Regions from separate parts of the Ensifer sp. 2TAB8 genome, predicted to be linked through region 1. Evidence: riboswitches for the same ligand, from Rfam matches in the RefSeq annotation. Region 1 holds a riboswitch; each other region holds the start of a gene.

Evidence for each region. A riboswitch is a leader RNA that binds a small molecule or an ion and turns the genes downstream of it on or off. The one in region 1 is predicted to bind thiamine pyrophosphate.
Region 2: linked by a shared signal. The riboswitch ahead of thiB (thiamine ABC transporter substrate binding subunit) and the one ahead of thiO (glycine oxidase ThiO) in region 1 are both predicted to bind thiamine pyrophosphate.
Region 3: linked by a shared signal. The riboswitch ahead of thiC (phosphomethylpyrimidine synthase ThiC) and the one ahead of thiO (glycine oxidase ThiO) in region 1 are both predicted to bind thiamine pyrophosphate.

The regions. Positions count from the first base shown of each region.
Region 1 is NZ_JBFRGB010000005.1:271,930-279,007, forward strand. It holds gene AB4Z53_RS12235 (adenosylmethionine--8-amino-7-oxononanoate transaminase) at 1-1,126, opposite strand, end outside; gene bioD (dethiobiotin synthase) at 1,123-1,761, opposite strand; gene AB4Z53_RS12245 (8-amino-7-oxononanoate synthase) at 1,758-2,903, opposite strand; gene bioB (biotin synthase BioB) at 2,900-3,916, opposite strand; TPP riboswitch at 4,328-4,448, shown strand; gene thiO (glycine oxidase ThiO) at 4,609-5,580, shown strand; gene thiS (sulfur carrier protein ThiS) at 5,577-5,774, shown strand; gene AB4Z53_RS12265 (thiazole synthase) at 5,778-6,551, shown strand; gene AB4Z53_RS12270 (thiamine phosphate synthase) at 6,548-7,078, shown strand, end outside.
Region 2 is NZ_JBFRGB010000003.1:78,434-85,511, reverse strand. It holds gene AB4Z53_RS08400 (MarR family winged helix-turn-helix transcriptional regulator) at 1-366, opposite strand, end outside; gene AB4Z53_RS08395 (ABC-F family ATP-binding cassette domain-containing protein) at 445-2,271, opposite strand; gene AB4Z53_RS08390 (thiamine diphosphokinase) at 2,275-2,925, opposite strand; gene AB4Z53_RS08385 (GNAT family N-acetyltransferase) at 3,010-3,495, opposite strand; TPP riboswitch at 3,634-3,751, shown strand; gene thiB (thiamine ABC transporter substrate binding subunit) at 3,801-4,829, shown strand; gene thiP (thiamine/thiamine pyrophosphate ABC transporter permease ThiP) at 4,837-6,462, shown strand; gene thiQ (thiamine ABC transporter ATP-binding protein) at 6,459-7,078, shown strand, end outside.
Region 3 is NZ_JBFRGB010000005.1:138,635-145,712, reverse strand. It holds gene AB4Z53_RS11640 (diaminopropionate ammonia-lyase) at 1-8, shown strand, start outside; gene AB4Z53_RS11635 (M20 aminoacylase family protein) at 12-1,187, shown strand; gene AB4Z53_RS11630 (Zn-dependent hydrolase) at 1,217-2,455, shown strand; gene AB4Z53_RS11625 (hypothetical protein) at 2,817-3,161, shown strand; gene thiC (phosphomethylpyrimidine synthase ThiC) at 3,644-5,467, opposite strand; TPP riboswitch at 5,557-5,685, opposite strand; gene AB4Z53_RS11615 (sigma-54-dependent transcriptional regulator) at 5,783-7,078, opposite strand, start outside.

The DNA.
Region 1 (7,078 bases):
AGAACGCCCTGAGCCCTGGACCGACCTCAGAGAGATAGCCGCCTGCCGGAACCTTGAGGTCCAGCGCGGCAATCGTTCCGAGCTTGCGGACGTCGTTGAAGCGGGGGTCGTCGGCAAACCGCGCGACATGCCGACGCTGCCGTTCGCTCAAAGTATCGATACGTTCCCGCACTGGCTCCTCCTTCCAGACGATGAGATTGGCGAGCGCCGCAGCGCAGGCGATCGGGTTGGCCGTGTAGGAACTCGAATGGAAGAACGTCTTGCGCCGATCGCTCGAGAGATGGGCCTCGAAGATTTCGGCCGTTGAAAGCGTCGCCGCCAGCGGCAGCGCACCACCGGTCAGCCCCTTTGACGTGCAGAGGATATCCGGCGTGATCCCGATCTGTTCGCAGGCAAACAGACTGCCGGTCCGTCCCCATCCGGTCATCACTTCGTCGGCGATCAGCAGGCTGCCGTGCCGCTCGGCGATCCGTTTCAGTTCGGAAAGCACCGACGCCGGGTAGGTCTTCATGCCGCCGGCGCCGAGAAGCAGAGGTTCGATCAACAGGGCAGCCACTTCGCCGGAGCTGCAGGCCGCCTCAAAGGCATCGAGCGTCGCCTGCTCCCGGCCTGCCTCCGGAAACGGCAGCCGATCGACGGCAAAAAGCAGCGGCGCGTAAGGCGCGTTGAAGACGCCTCGTTCACCTGTCGACATCGTACCGATCGTGTCGCCGTGATAGCCATGTTCGAGCACGCAGATGCGGTTTCGCGGCCGGCCGAGATTGTGGAAGAAGCCGAGCGCCATCTTCAACGCGACTTCGACCGCCGTCGAGCCGCTGTCGGAATAGAACACATGGGCAAGCCCTTTGGGCGCGATCTCGATCAGCCCGCTTGCCAGTTCTTCCGCCGGGGCGTGGGTGTATTCCGCGAAGATGACCTGGTCGTGGGTTTCCGTGGCCTGGCGGATCGCTTCCATGATCGCCGGATGGCGGTGACCGTGGGTGACGACCCACCAGGACGAGATCGCATCGAGGACCGACGCGCCGTCCTCGTCGAGGAGATAGGCACCCTCGGTCCGGACGACGCGGCGCATCGTCGGCTCCAGCGCATGCTGGGTGAAGGGGTACCAGACTGCGGACGTTCTCATGCCGGCACCTGCTTAAAATCGTCGATGTCGAAATTGTCGCGAAAGGCTTGCCGCAGGCGATCCGGCGTCAACGGATCGAGCCGCGGCAGCCGCCCGAGCCGGCGCACGGCGCCCAATGCAGCGATGATCGCCTCGCTATCCGCCTGCTCGTCGCCAACGAAGGCGACACCAAGGACCGGGATCACACGGCGGCGCAGCGCCTCGAGCGACAGCAGCGTGTGATTGATCGTGCCGAGCCCGGTGCGGGCGCACAGGATCACCGGGATTTGCCAGCGTGCGAACAGATCGGCAAAGACCGTTTTCTCGGTGAGCGGCACCAGGAGCCCGCCTGCGCCTTCGATGACCAGCGGTCTGTTCACCGCCGGCGGCAAGAGGCTTTCAGGCGCGATCGACACACCGTCGATACGCGCCGAGAGGTGTGGCGATGCCGGCGTTCTGAGCCTATAGGCCTCGGGCAGAATGCGCTCGGGCGGGATCCGACCGAGCCGGGCGACAGCCTCGCTGTCGGTCTCTTCGTCGAGGCCCGACTGCACCGGCTTCCAGTAGCAGCCGCAAAGCGCATCGGTCAGGGCTGCAGAGAATAGGGTCTTGCCGATGCCGGTATCCGTGCCGGTTATGATGAAACGGGGCGTCATGGCCGCTCCTCCGCCATCGCCACCTTCAAGCGCTCCAGCATGCGCATGATCATCGGCCGGTCGACATTCAACGTGATCGCGATCCGAAGCCGCGCGGTCCCCTCGGGAACGGTCGGCGGACGGATCGCCCTGATATCGAAACCTTCGACGCGCATCCGCGCGGCAATCCGTACAGCGCGGCCGTTGTCTCCGACAATAACGGGGAGGATCTGCGAGCCGCTGCCTTCGATGCCAAGGGTTTCGGCAAGCGCCTGATTGGCGAAGGCCCTGAGGCCATCGAGCTCTTCCCGGCGCTGCGGCTCATCCGCCAGCAGCGCCAGCGCTTCGCGGACGGCGGCCGCGATCAACGGCGACGGCGCGGTGGAATAGATGAAGTTGCGGGCACGATTGACAAGGTAGTTGCAAAGCACCGCACTCCCACCGATGAGAGCGCCGGAAACCCCGAGCGCCTTGCCGCAGGTGTGCAGCACCACGAGATTTTCCCGACCTTCCAAGTCGGCCGTCAGCCCGCGTCCGTCCGGCCCGAAGACGCCGGTCGCATGTGCCTCGTCGACCACAAGAAAGCCATCGTGCCGCTCAGCAAGCGCGGCGAGATCTGCAAGCGGCGCCCGGTCGCCGTCCATGGAATAGAGGCTTTCGACGGCAATCCACGGATGCCCCATGCCGCCCGCCTTCCGCCACCGGCTGATCGTATCGGCGAAAGCATCGACATCGTTGTGCGCGACGGCACGTGTGATCGCCTTGCTTGCGGCAATACCCTCGTGAGCACTCGCATGGATCAAGGCATCATGAACGATGATATCGTCGCGCTGTGGGAGCGTCGAAAACAAGGCGGCATTGGCCGCGTAGCCGCTGGCGAAGAACAGCGTGCGCGGCACGCCGAAGAACGTCGCCGCTTCCGCCTCCAGCGCCTCATGTTCCTCGTGATTGCCGCGCAACAGCCGCGAGCCGCCGGACCCGACCGGCACCCCGCGTTCAATCGCTGCGGCGATTGCCGCCTTCAGGCGCGGCGATCCGGCAAGCGCCAGATAGTCGTTGGAGGTGAAATCCATACCACCGCCGACGACCAGTTCGCGTCGGCGCCCCTTTCGATCGAGGCCGCTAAGCGTCTTCTCGTGGCGCGCGAGGAGGGCCACGGTCATTCGGCCGCGTCCTCTTTTGCCGCAAGTGCCATCGGCTTCAGCCCGAGGCGGCGGAACAGGGACGCATCGTGATCCTCCCCGGGATTGTCGGCTGTCAGTAGCGTCTCTCCGACGAAGATCGAATTGGCGCCGGCAAAGAAACAGAGCGCCTGCGTCTCGTCGCTCATATCGGTGCGGCCAGCGGAAAGCCGGACATGCGACTGCGGCATCAGGATGCGCGCCAGCGCGATGGTGCGAACGAAATCGATCGGATCAACAGGTGCGGCATCGGCAAGCTTCGAGCCCGGGATCGGGATCAGCATGTTGATCGGCACGCTTTCCGGCGGCACCGGCAGATTGGCGAGCGTTACCAGCATCGAGATCCGGTCGTCTGCCGTCTCGCCCATGCCGAGAATGCCACCTGCACAGACCTTGATGCCGGCGTCGCGGACATTGGCGAGCGTCTCCAGCCGGTCGGCAAAGCTGCGGGTGGTGATGATTTCGCCGTAGAAGCGCTCCGACGTATCGACATTGTGGTTGTAGTAATCGAGCCCGGCGTCGGCGAGCCGCTCGGACTGTTCCGGGGTCAGCATGCCAAGCGTCATGCAGGTCTCCATGCCGAGTGCCCGCACGCCGCTGATCATGGCGACGATGGCCTCCATGTCACGCTCCTTCGGGCTGCGCCAGGCGGCGCCCATGCAGTAACGTGTCGCGCCGCCATCCCTCGCCTTCCTCGCTTCCGCAAGAACCCGCTCGACTTCCATCAATTTCGACGCCTTGAGCCCGGTCGGGTAATGCGCCGACTGGCTGCAATAGCCGCAATCTTCCGCGCAGCCGCCGGTCTTGATCGACAGCAGGCGGCTCATCTGGATGGCGTTGGGGTCGAACGCGGCGCGATGGGCGGACTGCGCGCGATAGAGGAGGTCGTTGAACGGCAGATTATAGATTTTTTTTGCATCAGCCAGAATCCAACGCGGCTCGGTCGCTTTAGCGGTGACTGAAGTCGACTCGGTCGAACTGTTTACGTCGAGCATGTGTGTTCATTTCCCCGTTCGCGAACCAGTAAAATAGATAGAATCCATAATTATCTATAATTTTCACAAGGACGGGTTACCGCAACCACTTTTAAGTAGGCCAGTGGGCATTTCAGCAATCCAAGGATGCATTATCACAATCCAGCAGGTGACATGAAGGCAACAAACGGCATCGTTTTCCGCTCGGTGAATTGAATTCGGGATAGCAGCAATGAACTCGCAACATCCTGCTCTAATGAGCTTTCCTCCCAACTCATCTGCAGATCTATCGACGCGAGCCGCCTCAACAACGCAGAGACTCAGCGACTTGTGCCTCATCCAATTTTTATAGATAATTTTTGGCTGGAGACACTCGGCGTGATACTCGCATCGGCGGCTCTTGACAAAATCCGGTCCAGCCGTTCAGTTTGAAGCATTCACCAGGGGTGTCCCGGCAAGGGGCTGAGATTCTGCCAGGCGGTTTCCGCGGCGCAGTGACCCGTTGAACCTGATCCAGTTCATACTGGCGTAGGGACGGTGCAGACATCGCTGCCGCATTCGCGTTCGCGCGAGCCTATCGCGGCAAGGCGTCCTTCCATCCCCTACGGCGCGAACTGGGTCTCCAACTATGGAGCCTCGGCAGTGCGTATCATCATCGCGACTTTGCTTCTTTCGGGCCGGCGGCCGGTTCCGCACCGTGGGGCGCATTGACCATGCGCGTCCTGATCAAAGGCGCCGGCGTCGTCGGACTGGCCTTGGCGCATGAACTGAATGGTCGCGGCGTCGAAGTTGCCGTTGCGGAGCGGCAGGCGGGCTTCGGCGGTGCAGCATCCTGGTTTGCCGGCGGCATGCTGGCGCCCTGGTGCGAGCGCGAAAGTGCCGAGGAAGCGGTACTGACACGCGGCATCGGCGCCATCGACTGGTGGGACCGGGCGCTTCCGGGCGAAGTATCGCGCAACGGCACGCTGGTCGTCGCCCCGGCACGAGATGCCGGCGAACTCAAACGCTTCGCTTCGCGCACGTCCGGCTTCGAATGGCTTGACGCAGAGGCGATCGCGCGGCTGGAGCCGGCGCTTGCCGGGCGCTTCCAGCAGGCGCTGTTCTTTCCCGGCGAAGCACATATCGATCCTCGCCGGGCACTTGTCTTGCTGCGGCAAAAGCTGGTCGAGCGTGGCGTTGCCTTCGTCGAAGAGACGGATGACGGCAGCGGCCACGATATGATCGCCGACTGTAGCGGCGCGTCTCGGATCGGCGCCATTGCCGGCCTGCGCGGCGTGCGAGGCGAGATGCTCTATCTGCAGACAGGCGAAGTGGAGCTGTCGCGACCGGTTCGGCTCATCCATCCGCGCATCCCGCTCTACATCGTGCCGCGCGGCGATGGGCTCTTCATGTGCGGGGCGACCATGATCGAAACGGACGATGGCGGGCCGATTGCCGCCCGCTCGTTGATGGAACTCCTGAACGCCGCCTACACGCTGCACCCGGTCTTTGGCGAAGCGCGACTCATCGAAACCGGAACCGGCGTCCGGCCGGCCTTTGCCGACAACCTGCCGCGCGTCATGTGCGCCGGAAACACCATCACGCTCAACGGGCTTTACCGCCACGGTTTCCTGCTCTCGCCAACTCTGGCCGAGGAGGCGGCGGATCTTGCCCTTGCCCGGAACCTGAAGGGAGATGCCGCATGAAACTGATCGTCAACGGCGAGGATCACGACCTCGCAGTCGCAAACCTTGCCGAACTTCTGGCCGCACTCGACTTTGAAGGCGATTGGCTTGCCACCGCCGTCAACGGCGAGCTGGTACATCGGACGGATCGCTCGGCCCATGCCCTCAACGATCGCGACCGGATCGAAATACTCTCACCGATGAAGGGAGGCTGAGACATGCTGACGCTTTATGGACAGGAATTGCGCTCGCGCCTGCTTCTGGGTACCGCCCGCTACCCCTCGCCGGCCGCCCTTGAAGACGCGGCTCGCGCGTCTGCGACCGAGATCCTCACGGTTTCGCTCCGCCGCGAAACCGCCGGCGGCCGCCAGGGCGGCGCCTTCTTCGAACTGATCCGGTCTCTCGGCGTGCATGTGCTCCCGAATACCGCCGGCTGCCACTCGGTATCGGAAGCGGTACTGACGGCGAAGATGGCACGCGAAGTCTTCGGCACGAACTGGATCAAGCTCGAGGTGATCGGCCATCAGGATACGCTCCAGCCCGACGTCTTCGGACTGGTGGAGGCAGCGCGCATTCTCTCAGCCGAAGGCTTCGAGGTCTTTCCCTATACGACCGACGACCTGGTGGTCGGCGAGCGGCTCGTTGAGGCCGGGTGCAAGGTGCTGATGCCCTGGTGCGCGCCGATCGGCAGTGCCATGGGGCCGCAGAACCTCCCGGCGCTCAGGGCCATGCGGGCGCACTTTCCGGATATGCCGCTGATCGTCGATGCCGGCATCGGCCGCCCTTCACACGCAACCATCGTGATGGAGCTTGGCTTCGACGCGGTCCTGCTGAACACTGCCGTTGCCGGCGCAGCAAAACCGGCTCTCATGGCCGCGGCCTTCGCCCGGGCGATCGATGCAGGACGTGACGCCTTTGAGGCCGGCATGCTGGAGCCACGCGATTTTGCCGTCCCCTCCACCCCCGTCATCGGAAAGGCGGTGTTTGCGTGAAACTTGATCCCTTCTACCTCATCGTCGACAGCGCCCGGTGGATCGAGCGGCTGGTGCCGCTCGGCGTCAAACTGGTGCAGCTTCGCGTCAAAGACCGCCCGGAAGCGGAGCTTCGCGACGAGATCCGTGCGGCCAAGGCAGTATGCAAACGTCATGGCTGCCAGCTTGTCGTCAACGACTACTGGCGCCTCGCGATCGCCGAAGGCTGCGACTTCGTCCATCTCGGCCAGGAGGATCTGGCGGAGGCGGATCTTGCCGCGATCCGCGCAGCCGGCCTGAAGCTCGGCCTTAGCACCCACGACGAGGCAGAGCTTGAGACGGCGATTGCCGCGAAACCCGACTATGTTGCGCTCGGGCCGATCTATCCGACGATCCTGAAGCAGATGAAATGGGATCCGCAGGGGTTGCCGCGGCTCTCCGCCTGGCGGGAACGCGTCCAGCCGCTGCCGCTCGTTGCGATCGGCGGCCTCAACATCGAGCGGATCGCCGGCGTCTTCGAGCACGGCGCGGACAGCGCCGCCGTCGTC
Region 2 (7,078 bases), on a different contig from region 1:
CGCCGTATAGGCGTTCATCATCTCCCGCAGCCCCGTCATCAGCTCGGAAAGCAGCGGGCCGGCCTTTTCGGTGATGACGACGTTCTTGGCGCGGCGGTCCGCAGGATCCGGAACACGCGCGACAAGCCCGGTCGCCTCCAGTCGGTCGAGATAGGCCGACAGCGTCATCGGCTCGATGCCCATGCGTGTGGCGATCTCGGCCTGCTTGATGCCTTCGGTGAGCGCCACCTGGATCAGCGTGCGCGCCTCGCCGGGCGTGATGCCCAGATCCATGGCATTGACCTTGCGGTCGAACGCCCCGCGCAACAGGCGCGAGACATCCGTCAGAAGCATTCCAATGGTTTCGGATTCGAGTTTGAATGGCATCAGCATCGTTCACAAATGATATAATAAGCTTTACTTACCATATCATTCGACGCCATTCAACGCACCAGTGGCTGTGGCTTAGCCCTCGAGCTCCTCGCGCAGCATTTCGAGTTCCAGCCATTCCTCTTCCATGCGGGCAAGATCCGCACGAAGTTTCTCCAGTTCCTGCGCGAGCTTCGCAAAAGCATTTGGATCTTTTGTGAAAAGATTGGGATCGGCCATCTTTTCTTCGCGCTTGGCGGCCTCGGCCTCCGCCTTGGCAATTTCCTTCGGCAGATTTTCAAGCACGAATTTCTGCTTGTAGGAAAGCTTGCCCTTGGCCGCCTTCGGCGCTTCGGCGGCAGGCGCAGCTGCATCGGCCTTGGCCTTTTCCACCTTTTCGGCCCTGCGCTTCTCCTCGATCGCACCCTTGCGCTGCGTCATCATGTCGGAGTAGCCGCCGGCATATTCGATCCAGCGTCCGTCTGGTGCATCCGGGTTCGCCGGCGCGATCGTCGAGGTGACGGTGCGGTCGAGAAAGTCACGGTCGTGGCTGACGAGGATGACCGTTCCGGCAAAACCGGCGACAATCTCCTGCAGGAGGTCGAGCGTTTCGATATCGAGGTCGTTGGTCGGTTCGTCGAGGATCAGAAGGTTGGTCGCCCGCGCCAGGATACGCGCCAGCATCAGCCTTGCCCGCTCGCCGCCCGAGAGTTCGCGGATCGGCGTGCGCGCCTGCTCCGGCTGGAACAGGAAATCCTTCATGTAGCCGGTGACGTGGCGCTGTTCGCCATTGACCAGCAGGCTCTCGCCGCGCCCGTCCGTCAGGTAATGCGCCAGCGTGTCGTCCAGATTGAGATCTTCGCGCTTCTGGTCGAGTGTCGCCATTTCGAGATTGGTGCCGAGCTTGACCGTGCCCGTATCCGGCTCGATCTGACCGGTCAGCATTTTCAGGAGCGTCGTCTTGCCGGCACCGTTCGGGCCGACGAGACCGATGCGGTCGCCGCGATGCACGCGGATCGAAAAGGGCGCAACGATGGTGCGGTCCCCATAGGCCTTGCTGATCTTCTCGGCCTCGATCACCAGCTTACCCGATTCCTTGGCATCGGCGGCCGTCGCCTGCACCGTCCCTTGCGGCCCCTTGTGGCCGCGATAGACGGCCCGCATGTTCTGCAGCTCGCCGAGGCGGCGCATGTTGCGCTTGCGCCGGGCCGTCACGCCGTAGCGTAGCCAGTGCTCCTCACGCTCGATCGCCTTGCCGAGCTTGTGCTGTTCCAGCTCTTCGGCCTCAAGCACCTCGTCGCGCCACGCCTCGAAATGGCCAAAACCGCGATCGAGCCGGCGCGACTGGCCGCGATCGAGCCACACGGTGGCGGTCGACACCTTCTCGAGGAAGCGCCGGTCGTGCGAGATCAAGACGAGCGCCGACCGGCTGCGGGTCAGTTCGTCTTCCAGCCATTCGATCGTCGGCAGATCGAGATGGTTGGTCGGCTCGTCGAGCAGCAGGATATCCGGCTCCGGCGCCATGACGCGAGCGAGCGCTGCCCTGCGCGCCTCGCCGCCCGAGAGCTGCTTCGGATCCTCGTCGCCTGTCAGCCCCAGGTGCTGCAGCAGATAGGCGACGCGATACGGGTCGTCGCTCGGCCCCAGGCCCGCCTCGGCATAGGCCTGCACCGTGTCGTAGCCGTCGAAATCCGGCGCCTGGTGCAGATAGCGGATGGTCGCCGACGGATGACGGAACACCTCGCCCGACTGCGCCTCTGCAAGCCCGGCGGCGATCTTCATCAGCGTCGACTTGCCCGAGCCGTTGCGCCCGACCAGGCAGATGCGGTCACCCGGCTCCACTTGCAGGTTCGCGCCGGCCAGAAGCGGCGTGCCGCCAAAGGTAAGGAAGATATCGTCGAGTTTCAGAATGGGAGGCGCCAAGGCTCAGGCTCCGGAAAGATCATAGGGGCGGGCAAGCACGATGGCGCGACCGCTCTTGAGAGTGAAGCGAAGGGGACCCTCCGCAACGTTGGAAACGGTTCGGGATGAGCCGAACGGCAGGGTGAAATCGTCGAGCGGATAGCGCGCATTGACGATCGAAAGGCCGGTAAGTTCGGTCAGACCTAGCACCGAGAAGAGGCAACCCTTCGGCAGGTCGAGCTCGAGCGGACCGGCAAGCAGCGGATAGGCCTCTTCCTCGCCCGAGGTCATCAGCACCGGAAGCCCACGCTCGGCAAGGGCGACAGCATGCAGCAGATGCATGAAGGCGTGGTCGCTGCGGGTGCCGCCGAGCGCGCCCGCGAAAATCAGCCGATCGGCGCCGCGCGATAGCGCTGCCTCAACCGCGATCTCGCCATCCGTCGCCGCCTTTGCCGCCGGATAGGGCTCGCGTGGAACGGAGGCGAACTCGGAAAGCAACGCGTCTTCGGTCGAATCGAAATCGCCGACCCAGACATCGGGTACGACGCCGAGCAAACGGGCATGGCGCATGCCGCCGTCAGCTGCAACGAAGCGGCTTCCGCTCAGCTGTCGTGTCAGCCGGTCGGTCAGCGAAAGGGCGCCGCCAAGCAGAATGGTGAAGGTCGATCGAGCCATGGCAAAGCCCATAGCGCAAAGGACCGCGGAAGGAAAACGAAGAAAACCGTTGGACGACCGGTTCTCGAAATTTTGCTGAAGCCGTCAGTGCCCTTCCGGCACCGGATCTGGAAACAGCATGCCGGCATAGATGCCCGGGGTCGAATCCGGAATCTCGAACGCACCGGCTACCCGCTCGTAGAACTTCGCCGGTCCGACGCCGCCGATGACTGCATAGCCATAGCCGGCCTCGCGCATCGCCGTCAGGCTGGCGATCAGCAGCGCCTCGCCAATCCCCTGGCCGCGCATGCCTTCATCGACGCCCGTCGGACCGAAGAAGCCGAGCGCGGTCACATCGTGGCAGGCAAAGCCGACGATCTTTTCCTCGTGCACCGCGACATGCATGCGCGTCGGGGTGGAAGAGAAGGCCGCTTCCGCCTCGCCCGCCCAGCCGGCACCAAAGGTCTTCTCGATCCAGGAGACGACCAGGCGGCGCTCCGGCGCCATGGCACGGCGAATGCTGATACCCGCTCCAAGCCTCGACTGAGGCTGAGACGGCAGGGCGTAAAGTCGAACGAGCATATCTGGCATGGCGTTTCCTCCTCGCTGCAGTGGTGTAGCGCAGTTGGCGGCTTACGCAAATACGAGCCAATGCCCCGCTCCAAGGCGCCACTTTCGGCTTCCCCCAAACATCGCTTGCCATGGAACCAGCGTGGCGGTAAATCTTTTGCCGCTCTAACGGGGTGCCTCCCGACCGCATAGCGGCCGGAGGCTGAGAGGCGTGCAACGCCAACCCGCGGAACCTGATCCGGCTCATACCGGCGGAGGGATTAGACGCGATCGGATCGATACGCCCTTTTCCCATGCAACAACGAACTTTGGGAGAGGTGCCTGCCATGTCCAATTCATCGCAACACAAACTGTTTAGCCGGCTAGCTCTGGCTGCTACCGCAAGTCTCGTCTTCGCCCACCATGCAACGGCAGCCGACAAAACGCTGACGGTCTATACCTATGAGAGCTTCATCACCGAATGGGGCCCGGGCGCCAAGGTGGCGGAAGCCTTCGAAAAGACCTGCGAGTGCAAGGTCAATTATGTCGGCGTCGCCGATGGTGTCGAATTGCTCACCCGCCTGAAGCTCGAAGGCGACGCCTCGAAGGCCGACATCGTGCTCGGCCTCGATACCAACCTCGTGGCGGAAGCCAAGGCGACCGGCTTCTTCGCGCCGCACGGCGTCGATGCCAAGGAGCTGAAGGTTCCGGGCGGCTTCTCCGACGATACCTTCCTTCCCTATGATTACGGCCACTTCGCCGTCGTCTACGATACCGAAACGTTGAAGACGCCACCGAAGAGTCTGAAGGAGCTCGTCGAAGGCGACCCGTCACAGAAGATCGTCATCGAGGACCCGCGCACCTCGACGCCGGGCCTCGGCCTGCTGCTCTGGGTCAAGGCCGTCTATGGCGACGAGGCCGGCGCTGCCTGGGCTAAGCTCAAGGACCGCGTTCTGACCGTCACTCCCGGCTGGTCGGAAGCGTACGGCCTCTTCACCAAGGGCGAAGCACCGATGGTGCTCTCCTACACCACCTCGCCGGCCTATCACATGGTCGCGGAAAACACCGAGCGCTACCAGGCGGCGGCCTTCTCCGAAGGCCACTACATCCAGATCGAAGTCGCCGGCATGACCAAGCATGCCATGGAGCCGGACCTGGCAAAACAGTTCCTAAGCTTCATGACCGGACCGGAGTTCCAGTCGATCATCCCGACGACCAACTGGATGATGCCGGTCGGCGTCACCAGCGAGCCGCTGCCGGATGCCTTCAACAAGCTGGTCAATCCGGAGAAGACCTTCCTGCTGCCGTCGGAAGAAGTCGCGAAGAACCGCAAGGCCTGGATCGACGAATGGCTTGCCGCCATGAGCAAGAACTGAGGCCGGATTGTTCGCACTGCGCGAAAACCGCATGACTGTTGTCGCCGGGGCGCTCTGCCTCGGCGCCTTCCTGCTCTTCGTCGGCCTGGCGATAGCAGCCTTGCTCGCCCAGACCGCCGGCACGAACGAAGGCAACCTGTTCGACGCCTATATCTGGCGCGTCACCCGCTTCACGCTGCTGCAGGCAACCCTCTCGACGCTGCTGTCGGTGCTGTTCGCCATTCCCGTGGCGCGGGCACTGGCGCGGCGGCCTCGGTTCTTCGGTCGCATCTGGCTGTTGCGGCTGATGGCGCTGCCGCTCGGCCTGCCCGTTCTCGTCGGCGCGCTCGGTCTGATCGAGATCTGGGGACGCCAGGGCTTCCTCAACTCCGGCCTGCGCTGGCTCGGCCTCGAGCAGCCGATCAGCATCTATGGCCTGTTCGGCATCCTGCTCGCGCATGTCTTCTTCAACATGCCGCTGGCAGCACGCCTGTTGCTGGCCGGGCTTGAACGCATTCCCGCCGAATACTGGCGTAGCGCCGCCAATCTCGGCATGCCGTCCCGCGCGCTTTTCCGGTTCATCGAATGGCCTGTCCTGCGTGGCTTGCTGCCGGGCGCGGCCGGCCTCGTCTTCATGCTCTGCGCCACCAGCTTCACGCTCGTGCTGACGCTTGGCGGCGGTCCCGCGGCCAGCACCATCGAGGTCGCGATCTATCAGGCCCTGCGCTTCGATTTCGACCCGCCGCGCGCGATCGCGCTATCCGGCCTGCAGATCGCCATGACCGGCGCCCTGCTGCTCATTCTTCGACGTCTGGCAACAGAGCCGGAAGAGGGCATGACCGGCGGTCGCACGGTTCGCCGCTTCGATGGCGCAAGGCCCGTCGCACGGCTTAACGATAGCGCCTGTATCATTCTCGCATTGCTCTTCCTCATTGCCCCGCTGATCGCGGTCGTCGTCTCGGGCCTGCAGGCCGATATCCTGAAGCTTGCGCGCGATCCGAACGTGCATCGGGCACTGGTGACGAGCGCTTCGATCGCGCTTGCCTCGGCGCTCGCCTCCGTCGCCATGGCAGCCGTGATGATCCGTGCTGCGGCCACGGTTACCGCCCCACGCCATACAGGCGCGTTGGCACGCGGCTTTGCCGGTACGATCGGCGCCAGCACCTCGCTGATCCTGCTGGTGCCGCCAGTTGTGCTCGGCGCCGGCTGGTTCCTGCTCCTCCGCCCCTTCGGCGATGTCGCGCGCTTTGCGCCTGTCATCGTCGTGGCGATCAATGCCCTGATGGCCCTTCCCTTCGTCCACCGGATTCTCGCGCCGGCCATGGCCACGCACGCGGCGCGCTCCGAACGGCTGACCGCAAGCCTTGGCATCCGCGGCTTTCATCGCCTGCGATGGATCGATCTTCCCGTCCTTCGCAAACCATTGCTGATGGCGCTCTCCTTTGCCATGGCGCTATCGCTCGGCGATCTCGGCGCGGTGGCCCTCTTCGGCTCCCAGGACATGGTGACGCTTCCCTGGCTGCTCTATAGCCGCATGGGCAGCTACCGCACCGCCGATGCGGCCGGCCTCGCCCTCTTCCTCGGGCTTCTCTGCCTGATCTTCACCATTCTCGGTACGGCAAATGACAGCCGGCGGGAAGGACGTACAGCATGACCGAACCCACCGCCGCCATAGAACTGCGCAATGTCGAGGTTCGTTTCGAAACGGCCGCGCTGCACTTCGATTGCACCATCGCCACCGGCGGCATCGTCGCCGTCGCCGGCGCCTCCGGTTCCGGCAAGTCGACGCTCTTCCACCTGATCGCAGGCTTTGAAGACCCTGACCGCGGCGAGATCCGCATCCTGGGCGAAGAGGCTGCCAGCAAGCCGCCCTCGGAACGGCCGATCTCGATGATCTTCCAGGACAACAATCTCTTCGCCCATCTCGATATCGCGACCAATGTCGGTCTGGGCATCAACCCGGCGCTTGCCCTGACGGACGAAGATCGAACGACGATTGAGGACGCACTTCGGCGCGTTGGGCTTGAAGGCTTCACACGCCGGCTGCCGCCCACGCTTTCCGGCGGCGAGCGCCAGCGTGTCGCACTCGCCCGCGCGCTCGTGCGGCATCGCCCTCTGCTGCTGCTGGACGAACCTTTCGCCGCACTCGACCCCGGCATGCGCGCCGGCATGCGCACGCTGCTCAGCGAGTTGCATGCGGAAGAAGGCAACACCATCCTGATGATCACACACCATCCCGAAGACGTGAAGGCGCTGGCCGATAGCGTGCT
Region 3 (7,078 bases), 130 kb from region 1:
GGAAATGACCCATGGCGGAAATGGATTTTGACCGGCTTGTGAAGGACATGACCGCCTGGCGCCGCGACCTGCATGCGCACCCGGAATTCGGCTTCGAGGAACAGCGCACCTCATCCTTCGTCGCGGCAAAGCTCAGGGAGTTCGGGCTCGACGAGGTGGTGGAGGGTGTCGGCGGCACCGGTGTCGTCGGCCGGCTGAAACGTGGCAGCGGCAACCGCGCCATCGCGCTCCGGGCCGACATGGATGCGCTCAGGATACCGGAACAGGGAGAGTTGCCCTACCGCTCGAGAAAGCCCGGCACCATGCATGCCTGTGGCCATGACGGTCACACGGCCATGCTGCTCGGCGCCGCCAAGATGCTTGCCGAAGACGGCGGCTTCGATGGTACCGCGTGCTTCATCTTCCAGCCGGCCGAGGAGTGGGGCAAGGGCGCGCTCGCGATGCTCGACGACGGGCTGATGGAACGCTTTCCCTTCGACGAAATCTACGGCCTGCACAACATGCCGGGGCTGCCGATCGGCCGCTTTGAGACCCGCGTCGGCGCGATTATGTCGGCGGAGGACAATTTCGAAATCGTGCTCAAAGGCGTTGGCGGGCACGCGGCGCGGCCGCACTGGGGCAACGAGACGCTGGTCGCCGCCTGTGCCACCGTCGTCAATCTGCAGACGATCGTCTCGCGCCGCCTGTCGCCGACGGATATCGGTGTCGTCTCGGTCACCGAGCTTTTGACCGACGGCACGCGCAACGCGCTGCCCGGTCTCGCCCGCATCCTCGGTGACGCCCGCAGCTTCCGCCCGGAGGTTAGCGCCAGGATCGAGGCGGAGATGCGCGTGATCGCCAGGGGTACGGCGGATGCCTATGGCTGCGAGGTCGAGGTCAACTACACGCGCGAGTTCGTGCCGCTGATCAACGACCCGGCCTTGACCGGCCACGCCTTTGCCGCGGCTGAAGCGGTGTACGGCACCGGGAATGTCGCAACGGCCGCCGAGCCGATGACCGGCTCGGAGGATTTCGCGCGCTTCCTCGAGCACGTGCCGGGCTGCTTCGTCTTCATCGGCAACGGCGAGGCGTCGGCGCCGCTGCACAATCCGCGTTACGACTTCAACGACGATGCCCTGATCTTCGGCGCGCGCTACCACGCCGAGATTATCCGGCAGAGACTGGCGCCGGCCGACGCCCTGTCATGAACGGAAATCCGCATGAAAGCAGGACAGAGATGCCATTTCCTTCCATCAATGCTGCGCGCCTGATCGGGCGCATCCGCGAGCTTGGCGAACTTGGTCGCGATGCTGAGGGCCGATTGACCCGGCTGGCCGGCTCCGACAACGACAAGGCCGGTCGCGATCGCCTCGTCGCCTGGATCGAGGCGGCAGGACTCGACGCTGCGGTCGACCGCATCGGCAACATCTTCGGCATCTGGCGCGACGAGGGCAATAGCGGCGAAGCGCCGGTCATGCTCGGCTCGCACATCGACACGGTCATCAATGCCGGCATCTATGACGGATGTTACGGCGTGCTTGCCGCGCTCGAAGTGATCGAGACGCTGAAGGAGCGTGGCGTGTCGCCGACGCGGCCGATCGTCGTTGCCGCCTTCACCAACGAGGAGGGCGTGCGTTTTGCGCCCGACATGCTCGGCTCGCTCGTCTATGTCGGCGGCCTGCCGCTGGAGACGGCGCTCGCGACCATCGGCACGGATGGCTCGTCGCTGGGCGAGGAACTCGAGCGGATTGGCTATGCCGGCAATGTCGAGCCGGGTTTCCTCAAGCCCCACGCCTATGTCGAACTCCATATCGAGCAGGGGCCGGTGCTGCAGCGCGAGGGCTTTGCAATCGGTGCCGTCGAGAACCTGCAGGGTATTTCCTGGCAGCGCGTGACGATCGATGGCGTCGCCAACCATGCCGGCACGACACCGATGGCGATGCGCTCCGACGCCGGTCTCGCCGCCGCCCGCGTCAGTGTCTTCCTGCGCGAGCATATCGCCCGCTCGAACGCGCCGAGCGTGGCGACCATCGGCACCATGCGTTTCGAGCCCGACGCGATCAACGTCATCCCGTCGCGTGCCGTCTTCACGGTCGATCTGCGCGATCCGGACGAGGAACGACTGCTGGTGCTCGAAGCGGCGCTGTCGGACTTTCTCGCGCGTATCGGCGCGGAAGAGGGGGTCCAGATCTCGGTCGAGCGGCTTGCACGCTTCCAGCCGGTGGCTTTCGATCAGGGCATCGTCGCGACGATCGAGGCTTCGGCCAGCGCGCGAGGCCTCAAGAGCCGGCGCATGACCTCGGGCGCCGGCCACGACGCCCAGATGATCGCCCGCATTGCGCCGACGGCGATGATCTTCGTTCCGAGCCGCGATGGCATCAGCCACAATCCGCGTGAACACACGGAGCCGGATGAGCTCGTCGCCGGCGCCAACGTGCTGCTCGATGTGGTCGAGTGGATGGTGAGTGGTCGCTAGAGGGGGATAGGGACTCTGCGCGTTCGTTGATTGAACGGGATCGATATCGCGCCTCCCTCTGCGCCGTCATGCTCGGGCTTGGCCCGGGCATCCAGACACAGGCGTTTCTGCGTCCGCGATAAACTGCGCACGTCACGTCACCCTTCGTCGTGACGAAGCAGACGTCTCTTCAAGGCTCTCTTTTCGTGTTACCTGCGCTTTTGCTGGATCCCGCATCGCTCTTCTGCCTGAGGGAAGACTCTGGCCGATTCCCCTCGATAGGCCCTTCCGGCGTCCGGCGGAAAAGGTTGAGGAAACTGCTGCCGCCGTGCCATGCGCTGCCGGTTGGTCCATAATCCCGCCCGTCGCGCGAAGAGGATGAGTGGCGCTCGCTATCTCCGTCAAAGACGCCAACCCCGTCGATGGCGCCACCGCCGCCGCCTGCACCGGTCCCGCCGGGTCCTTCGCCCGCGCCGCTACCATCGCCGGAGCCCCAATCGCCGCCACCCCCATCGCCGCCACCCTCGGTGCCGCCGCTCCCGATGTTTTCGCCGCCTTGGTCGCTGCCGCCCGGAGCACCTTCGCCATTCCCGCCGCCGACATCGGCGTCGTCCGCATGGGCGGCGGAAATCCAGGAAAAGCCCGCGGCAAAACGCCCGTCGCGCGGGAGGCCACCGGCGAGTGCAAGGGCTCCCATCGCCAGAGCCGTCAGTCTCAGCAGGCGTGACCTCAAGTCTTTACTCCTTGTGCGAACGGCGTACTTGCGCCGTTTTGCAAGACCTTCTGCGCGGCAGAGACGGCAATTCATTGCGAATGAATTTCGCCGACAGCGACTTTCGCGTGAATCTTGCATACCGCTCAATCGACGCAGGGACAAGTTATTCGGGTGACGGGTGAAGTGGTGCGCAAGGTGCGGGGCCCATGGCGGCGACCACAACGCGCAGATGGTCGCCAGCCCCACAGTGGCGATCTTCCTAGCCCGCCGTGAAGGCGTCGGCCACAATCTGCGCGAACATATGGAGCCGCATGACCTTTGCCGATGCCAGCGTGCTGCTCGATGGGATCGAGCGGAAGGTGCACGCTCGCCCCTCCCGAGCATGACGGCGAAGGAGTCCGTTGGCGGTCTCCGCTTCCGCCTCTGGGGCGCTGGACGGAAGTCCTGCGCGAACTGAAGGGGCTGTGACTGGCCCCTTCAGCGTGTCTTTGCGTCTACTCGGCCGCGCCAGCCGCCTCTTCTACCGGCATGTAGAGGTCGCCGCCTTCGCGGTATTTCGCCGCCATTGCCTCCAGCCCTTCCTTCTGCGCCTCGGCCCGGATGTCGTGCGAGATCCGCATGGAGCAGAATTTCGGGCCGCACATCGAGCAGAAATGCGCGACCTTGTGCGCCTCCTTCGGCAGGGTCTCGTCGTGGAAGTTGCGGGCCGTCTCCGGGTCGAGCGAGAGGTTGAACTGGTCCTCCCAGCGGAACTCGAAGCGGGCGCGCGAGAGCGCGTCGTCGCGCACCTGAGCGGCCGGATGGCCCTTGGCGAGGTCGGCGGCGTGGGCGGCGATCTTGTAGGTAATGACACCCACCTTGACGTCATTGCGGTCGGGCAGGCCGAGATGCTCCTTCGGCGTGACGTAGCAGAGCATGGCGGTGCCGAACCAGCCAATCATGGCCGCGCCGATGCCCGAGGTGATGTGGTCGTAGCCCGGTGCGATGTCCGTCGTCAGCGGTCCGAGCGTGTAGAACGGCGCTTCGCCGCAAACGGTGAGCTGCTTGTCCATGTTCTCCTTGATCTTGTGCATCGGCACGTGACCGGGGCCCTCGATCATCACCTGACAATCCTTGGCCCAGGCGATCTTTGTGAGTTCGCCCAGCGTTTCGAGTTCGGCGAATTGCGCGGCGTCGTTGGCGTCGGCGATCGAGCCCGGGCGCAGGCCGTCGCCGAGCGAGAAGGAGACGTCATAGGCGCGGCAGATGTCGCAGATCTCCTCGAAATGCTCGTAGAGGAAGCTTTCGCGGTGGTGGTGCAGACACCACTTGGCCATGATCGAGCCGCCGCGCGAAACGATGCCGGTGACGCGATCGACGGTGAGCGGGATGTAATGCAGGCGGACGCCGGCATGGATGGTGAAGTAGTCGACGCCCTGTTCGGCCTGCTCGATCAATGTGTCGCGATAGACTTCCCAGGTGAGGTCCTCGGCAATGCCGTTGACCTTTTCCAGAGCCTGGTAAAGTGGCACGGTGCCGATCGGAACCGGTGAATTCCGGATGATCCATTCGCGGATGTTGTGGATGTTGCGGCCGGTCGAGAGGTCCATGACCGTGTCGGCGCCCCAGCGGGTTGCCCAGACCATCTTCTCGACCTCTTCGGCCATAGACGAGGTGACGGCGGAGTTGCCGATATTGGCATTGATTTTCACCAGGAAGTTCCGTCCGATGATCATCGGTTCGGATTCCGGGTGGTTGATGTTGGCGGGCAGGATCGCCCGGCCGCTGGCAATTTCCTGGCGAACGAATTCCGGCGTTACATGGTCGGGGATGTGGGCGCCGAAGCTCTCGCCGTCGCGGACCTTCGCCCGCGCCGCCTCGCGGCCGAGATTTTCGCGGATGGCGACGAACTCCATTTCGGGCGTGATGATGCCGGCGCGGGCATAGGCAAGCTGGGTCACTGCGCGGCCAGCCGTTGCCTTCAGCGGTGCGTGCTGGAACGGGAAGGTCGGCGTCAGCCGGTCTCCGCTCACAAAGCCGTTGTCCTCCGGGCGGACGGTGCGTCCCTCATAGGTTTCCACATCGCCGCGGTCGACGATCCAGTTGCGGCGGAGCCGCGGCAGACCGTCCTCGATGCGGATCTCGGCGTCGTCGGCTGTGTAGTCGCCGGAGGAATCATAGACCGTGACCGGCGGCTCGCCCGAGGTCGGGTGCAGCGCGATCTCGCGCATCGGTACGCGGATATCCGGGTGAAGGATGCCCGGCTTGTGGATCTTGCGGGAGGCGGGAAGCGGGCCTTGCGTGACCGAGAGGGGAGTAGGTTTGGTGGCAATATTCATGACGAGGCTCCAAGTTGCGATTGGAGACCCAGTTCTGATGCCGGAAAGATGAAAGACGCTCCGCCAGATGCTGGACGCACGGAATCCTGGCTTCGATATCTGCACCGTCCCTACGCCAGTATGAACTGGATCAGGTTCAACGGGTCACTGCGCTATAGCCGGCAAGCCGACCATCCAGCAGAATCTCAGCCCCTTGCGGGACCCCCCTGGTGAATGCCTAGATCATAGCCATTGATCGGCCCGGGACGTCAAGCGCGAATTCGCCTGTCGATGAAGATGCACCTAATACGTGTATTTGCGGAAGTGAGTTTGGCGCTAGCGGTCGGCCTTATCCGGTGCCGACCGCTCAGCGTAGTCGGCGCGGTTGATACCATGGCGCTGGAGCTTGTCGTAGAAGGTCTTGCGCGGAATTCCGAGCGCTTCGATCGTCGCCTTGACGTCGCCACGCTGGGCGCGCAGCGCCTCCTTCAGGATTTCCGCCTCATAGCGTTCGAGCCGTTCGGGTAGCGCAAATCCCGGCTGTCCGGCAGGCGCAATCGCTTGTCCGAGTGGGCCTTCGACACCAAGCGCCACCCGTTCGGCAAAGTGCGAGAGTTCGCGCACATTGCCGGGCCAGGCATGGGTCATCAGGTGCTGTTGCGCAGCCGGCGAGATCATGGGTACGTCGCGCCTGAAGCGCTCGGCTGCCCGGGTCAGGAAGTGCGAGAACAGCAGCGGGATATCGTCGCGGCGTTCGCGCAGAGGCGGGATCGATAGCGTCACGACATTCAATCTGAAGTAGAGATCTTCTCGGAAATCGCCGCGCTCAGCCGGATTGCCGAGATCGATCTTGGCAGCAGCGATGACGCGGATATCGACCGGTCGCACCTGGTTGGTGCCGAGTGGCGTGATCTCGCGCGCTTCCAAAACACGCAGCATCTTCACCTGCGTTGCCGGCGGCATCGCCTCGATCTCGTCGAGAAACAGCGTACCGCCGCTCGCATGTTCTATCCGGCCGATGCGCTTCTTCAAGGCGCCGGTAAAGGCGCCCTGTTCGTGGCCGAAGAGTTCGCTTTCGATTACCGTTTCCGGCAAGGCGCCGCAGTTGAGCGCCACGAAATTGCCGTTACGGCGCCGGCTCCAGTTGTGGAGCAGGGTCGCGACCACTTCCTTGCCGCTGCCGGTTTCGCCGGCGACCAGCACGTCCACATCGGTATCGGCGATGTGCCGAATCGTCTGGCGCAAGCGTTCCATGACAGGCGTCTGGCCGATCAGCGGCAGGCTGTCTCCGGCTGCCTCCGCGGCCCGTTTCAGCGCGCGGTTTTCCATGACGAGCTTTCGCTTTTCGAGTGCACGTCGCACGCTCTGCACCAGCCGGTCGGCGGCAAAGGGTTTTGGGATGAAGTCGTAGACGCCGTCCTGCAGGGCCTGCACCGCCATCGGAATATCGCCATGGCCGGTGACCAGGATTACGGGCAGGTCCGCGTCGACGGCCGCGATGCGCCGATAGAACGCCAAGCCGTCGATGCCCGGCATGCGGATATCGCTGACGACGATGCCGTCGAAATTTGCGTCGAGCGTCTCCAGCGCTTCGGCGGCGCTGGCAAACGAGGCGACGGTAAGGTTGGCGAG